2 linked regions of the Robertmurraya sp. FSL R5-0851 genome follow. The protein of the gene in region 1 interacts with the protein of each later gene in a pairwise test. Links are inferred from orthologs where the notes say so. Each region holds a gene or a part of one and is shown on either strand. Other genes may lie near its edges.

Region 1 (2,879 bases):
ACTATACAGTTAATTATTGCTCCTAATCAACAGGGCGCATACAGAGTGCAAAGGGATGGTGATGTTATCGATGAACAACCGGTACCATACCCGACAAATTAAAATAGGTTTAGGAACTAATCGTTCACATTCTGTTAAAGGAGTGTATGTATGCCAGAAGGCAAAATTATAAAAGCACTTAGTGGGTTCTATTATGTTCTCACAGATGATAATCAAGTGATTCAGTGCAGAGGAAGAGGGGTATTTCGCTTAAATAAAGTGACCCCTCTTGTAGGCGATGAAGTCGTTTTCCAAGCAGAAAATGAAACTGAGGGCTATATTTTAGAAGTAAAGGATCGAAAAAATGAACTGGTAAGACCCCCGATATCTAATGTCGATCAAGCGATATTAGTATTTTCGGCTGTTGAGCCTGATTTTAGCACCGCGTTGCTCGACCGCTTTTTAGTTTTAGTTGAATTTAACCGTATCAAGCCAATTATTTGTATTACAAAGATGGATTTAACTAGTTCCGATGAAAAAGCAATGATGGAAACATACCGTAATCAATATACGAACGCGGGCTATGAAGTGATTTTAACCTCATCAGAAACCGAGGGTGGGTTAGAGCAGCTGCTTCCTCATTTAAAAGGAGTTATATCCGTATTCGCCGGTCAGTCTGGGGTTGGAAAATCTTCGCTATTAAATGCAATCAGACCAGATTTAGAACTTAAGACAAACGATATATCCTCACATCTCGGTCGAGGAAAACATACAACAAGACATGTTGAATTAATAAAAATTGGGGAAGGGTTAGTTGCAGATACTCCTGGTTTCAGTTCACTGGAATTCACGGATATTGAGGTGGAGGACTTAAACTATTGCTTCCCTGATATTGAAAAGTTAAGTGAAGACTGTAAGTTTCGGGGCTGTCTTCACTTAAAGGAACCAAAATGTGCGGTAAAGGAAGCGGTGAGTAACGGAGAGCTTCCTGAGTATCGATATGAGCATTATGAGCTTTTTGTACAAGAAATTAAAGAGAGAAAGCCGAGGTATTAATTATGGTGAAAGTTGCGCCCTCCATACTATCAGCTGATTTTTCAAAACTGGGAGAAGAAATTAAAGATGTAGAACGAGGGGGAGCAGATTATATCCATGTTGATGTCATGGATGGTCATTTTGTTCCCAATATTACGATTGGTCCTCTGATTGTAGAAGCGATTCGTCCAATCACGAAACTTCCGCTTGATGTACATTTAATGATCGAAAATCCGGATCAGTATATTGAGGCATTTGCTAATGCAGGAGCCGATTATCTTACTGTTCATGTAGAAGCTTGTAAGCATCTACATCGGACTATCCACTATATTAAATCATTTGGAGTCAAAGCGGGGGTTGTTCTAAATCCTGCAACACCTGTTCAAACCATTGAGCATGTGATTGATGATATTGATATGGTTCTATTGATGACGGTTAATCCTGGTTTTGGAGGGCAAAAATTTATTGAGCAAGTGCTACCGAAAATAAGACAGGTAAAAGAACTTGTTGATAAAAAAGGGTTATCTGTAGAAATCGAAGTAGATGGTGGAGTGAACGAAGAAACGGCAAGGAAATGTGTAGAAGCTGGTGCGAATGTTCTTGTAGCTGGATCGGCTATATACAACGAAAGAGATAGAAAAAAAGCGATTGAAAAAATAAGAGGATAAGAATGTAGGCTAGCTTTTTAGAAGCTAGCCTTTCCTTGATTACAAGGAGGATCAAAAATGGAGATCAATATATTAGCAGGTGGTCCACTAGAGCATATCCCTTCTCTTCACTCATTCAGTGGAGAGTGGGTTGGTGTGGATCGAGGAGTCCTAACACTAATAAAAGAAGGAATCTTTGTGGATAAAGCCTTTGGTGATTTTGATTCTGTGATGGAAGAAGAACTTGCGTTTATAAAAAAACATGTGGATGAATTACAAACGTTTCCACCAGAAAAAGATGAAACAGATATGGAACTTGCGATATCATGGGCGATAAAGCAAAGGCCGGAAAAAATTCGAATCTTTGGGGCTACGGGTGGAAGGCTGGATCATTTTTTTGCTAATATTCAGTTGCTTTTCAAACCGATGGCTTTTCATAATACAGTCCCGATTGAGATCATTGACCGTCAAAATATCATTTCATTAATCCAAGCAGGTACACATATAATAGAGAGAAATGATGAGTACAAATATATTTCTTTTATTCCTTTTCATGGCGAAGTGAAGGGATTAACCCTTATTGGTTTTAAGTATCCATTAACGCTTCGACATATTCCGATTCATTCCACTCTATGTATTAGCAATGAACTAATTTCTGATATTGGTACTATATCTTTTTCGGAAGGCATATTAATGGTGATAAGGAGTCGCGATTAAACTTCCTTATATTGAGTACTTATCTTTATATTTTGAATATGATAATGAGAGTTCTGAAACTTGTTCATGCGTGAGATGGTGAGGAGGGACATTATGAGATTTTACACGATTAAATTGCCGAAATTCTTAGGCGGCATTGTCCGCGCGATGCTGGGTACGTTTAAAAAGGGCTAAACCAAGGTGGTATGTGTAACACGTTTTCAAGAAAGACAACCTTAAAAAACCAATGTACACCGATGTAAAGGAATCACATCGGTGTATTTTTTTGTTCATAATTAAAAGTCTATTTCTAAAGTTTAATGGGAAGGCTAGTTTTAAAAGGAAATGAAAAAGAGCATCCAAATGGATACTCTTTACACATTATACGCGTTCAACTTTACCTGATTTAAGTGCTCTTGCAGAAACCCAAACACGCTTTGGCTTTCCGTCTACAAGAATACGTACCTTTTGAAGGTTAGCACCCCAAGTACGCTTGTTAGCGTTCATAGCATGAGAACGTGC
Region 2 (2,937 bases), 2.6 Mb from region 1 along the record:
TAATCCGGATGAAAGATGGTGAAGAGGATGGGTTTCAAGATCCTTTAACACAAGCAAGGAGACAGCAAGGCATGTTGGGTAAATGGCTGTTGAAGTATGGAGGTGTACGTGTACCTATTGAGTATTTTGTAGTTGTGAGCAATCCTTCATCCATTATACGTACCGATCCAGGGAAGGCACATTTGTTTAAGCGTGTGATTCATGGGGATAAATTGCCTGAAAGGATTAATGGCTTGGGTAGCAAATTTAAATTGGATGTTTTGGATCAGCGTGGAGTTAAAAGAGTCTGTAAACTACTTTTGAAGAGTCATCGTCCCGCTGAATATGATGCACTTGGTCGATTTGGGTTATCTCCTTCTGATATTTCTATTGGGGTGCAATGCGGTGCTTGTGGGAAATTGCGGATGGAGCGTGTGTATGGGAAGTGGTATTGTGCAGATTGCGGCAATAATGACGCGAATGCACATATGTCTGCACTGAAGGACTACTTTTATTTAATAAAACTGACGATAACGAACCAGGAATTTCGGGATTTTATGTTGTTGGAGTCACCGGATGTGGCTAAGCGTCTATTAAACGAGTTAAATCTAGGCTATTCCGGATCAAATAAGGGAAGAATCTATTATCCAAAAGCCAGCGTAGAGGATATATCAGCGAGTTTATAAATATATCGGCGACTTCTTCAACTATATCAGCGAGTTTTTGAATATATCGGCGTCTTTCACCAATATATCAGCGACCTCCACGCTTAATTGCCCACCAGCCACCCACAAAAACCCAAAAACCCGCCCTCCCAAAGGGAGAGACGGGTCCCACAATACAAAAAGCGGGCCCAATAAAAAGGCCCGCCCTCTCCAACTTGAATTACTTCTTCAAGTTATAAAGTGATTTCATTCCATCGTATACAGCTAGTTCGCCAAGCTCGTCTTCGATGCGAAGAAGTTGGTTGTACTTAGCAATACGGTCTGTACGGCTCATAGAACCAGTTTTGATTTGGCCAGCGTTTGTTGCAACTGCGATGTCAGCAATTGTAGCATCTTCAGTTTCACCAGAACGGTGAGAAACAACAGCTGTGTAACCAGCGCGCTTCGCCATTTCGATTGCTTCAAATGTTTCAGTAAGTGTACCGATTTGGTTAACCTTGATAAGAATTGAGTTAGCAATTCCTTTTTCAATACCTTCAGCAAGCTTCTTTGTGTTTGTAACGAATAGGTCGTCACCAACTAATTGAACGCGGTCACCGATGCGCTCAGTTAATAGCTTGTGGCCTTCCCAGTCGTTTTCGTCTAAACCATCTTCGATTGAGATGATTGGGAATTCGTTAACTAATTCTTCGTAGAAGTTAACCATCGCTTCAGAAGATAAACCAGTGCGGCCTTCTCCAGCTAGGTCATATTGCTTTGTTTCTTTGTTGAAGAACTCAGAAGATGCAACGTCCATACCTAAGAAAATGTCTTTTCCAGGCTCATAACCAGCGTTCTTGATTGCTTCCATGATAACTTGTAGAGCTTCACGGTTAGAACCAAGGTTTGGAGCGAATCCACCTTCGTCACCTACAGCTGTGTTAAGACCTTTGTCAGAAAGAACTTTCTTTAATGAATGGAAAATTTCAGCACCCATACGGATTGCTTCTTTGAAAGTAGGAGCTCCTACTGGTAAAATCATGAACTCTTGGAAGTCAACGTTGTTGTCAGCATGTGATCCACCGTTGATGATGTTCATCATTGGAGTTGGAAGTTGCTTCGCGTTGAATCCGCCAAGGTAACGGTATAATGGAAGACCTACAAATTCAGCAGCAGCGTGAGCAACAGCCATAGAAACACCTAGGATTGCGTTAGCTCCTAACTTACCTTTGTTTTCAGTTCCGTCTAATTGGATCATTGTGCGGTCGATTCCAACTTGGTCAGTTACGTCCATACCAATGATTTCTTCAGCGATGATGTTGTTTACATTATCTACCGCTTTTTGAACACCTTTTCCAAGGTAACGTGACTTGTCGCCGTCACGTAGTTCTACTGCTTCGTGCTCACCAGTTGATGCACCAGATGGAACGATTGCGCGTCCAAATGAACCAGACTCAGTGATTACTTCTACTTCTACAGTTGGGTTTCCGCGAGAATCTAATACTTCACGAGCGTATACATGTTGAATATATGGCATAATAAAATCTCTCCTTATAATAGAAAATTTTAATATTGTATCACGAACAGGTCAATTTCACCTTCCGCAAGCTGTTGTTGCTTTGCAACAAAGGCTTACTTCAGGTGGAAACTGCCCTTATTCCTAATTTGAGATGGTCAGTTTCGTCAAAGACGTAAACTGCCTTTTTATTTTTACAAAATGGTCAGTAACGCTTGCTTCCGCCATGTGCTAGCAGGTCCGGCTTTCACAATCGAAACTAACTTACTTCTTAAATAATGTCTTCCCAGTCATTTCAGCTGGTTGTGCTACGTTTAATAGTTCAAGCATCGTTGGGGCAAGGTCGCCAAGGATTCCGTCTTCACGAAGCTCCACGCCTTCCTTTGTTACGATCACTGGAACGGGGTTAGTGGTGTGAGCAGTCATTGGGTTGCCTTCTAAAGTGACTACTTCATCAGCATTCCCATGATCCGCCGTGATTATCGCTGTTCCTCCTTTTTTAATGATCAGATCAACGACACGACCTAGGCACTCATCCACTGTTTCAATCGCTTTGATTGTCGGTTCTAACATTCCAGAGTGTCCAACCATATCAGGGTTCGCATAGTTCAAGATAATCGCATCGAAGTTGTCTTCCTCGATTTCTTTTACTAATGCGTCTGTTACTTCATACGCACTCATTTCTGGTTGCAAATCGTATGTTGCCACCTTTGGTGAGTTGATCAAGATACGCTTTTCACCAGGGAATTCCGCCTCACGTCCACCGCTCATGAAGAACGTTACGTGTGGGTATTTTTC

The links. The genes of interacting proteins can lie anywhere in the genome.
Region 2: the proteins of rpe (region 1) and eno interact in binary tests that used the Escherichia coli proteins (3 or more experiments, as listed by UniProt). The link is inferred for Robertmurraya sp. FSL R5-0851 from one-to-one orthologs.

Annotation. Positions count from the first base shown.
Region 1 is NZ_JBBOOE010000001.1:1,541,051-1,543,929, forward strand. The notes cover bases 1-2,859. They hold rpe (ribulose-phosphate 3-epimerase), read left to right. Parts: upstream 1-1,037; coding sequence 1,038-1,682; downstream 1,683-2,859. Other genes in these bases: pknB (Stk1 family PASTA domain-containing Ser/Thr kinase), read left to right, coding at 1-102; rsgA (ribosome small subunit-dependent GTPase A), read left to right, coding at 151-1,035; MKX65_RS08015 (thiamine diphosphokinase), read left to right, coding at 1,740-2,378; spoVM (stage V sporulation protein SpoVM), read left to right, coding at 2,472-2,552; rpmB (50S ribosomal protein L28), read right to left, coding at 2,739-2,859. Also shown: more of rpmB, read right to left, coding at 2,860-2,879. UniProt on the Escherichia coli protein: Catalyzes the reversible epimerization of D-ribulose 5-phosphate to D-xylulose 5-phosphate.
Region 2 is NZ_JBBOOE010000001.1:4,122,279-4,125,215, forward strand. Bases 13-2,929 are described here. They hold eno (phosphopyruvate hydratase), read right to left. Parts: upstream 2,161-2,929; coding sequence 865-2,160; downstream 13-864. Other genes in these bases: MKX65_RS21180 (nuclease-related domain-containing protein), read left to right, coding at 13-665; gpmI (2,3-bisphosphoglycerate-independent phosphoglycerate mutase), read right to left, coding at 2,404-2,929. Also shown: more of MKX65_RS21180, read left to right, coding at 1-12; more of gpmI, read right to left, coding at 2,930-2,937. UniProt on the Escherichia coli protein: Catalyzes the reversible conversion of 2-phosphoglycerate (2-PG) into phosphoenolpyruvate (PEP). It is essential for the degradation of carbohydrates via glycolysis.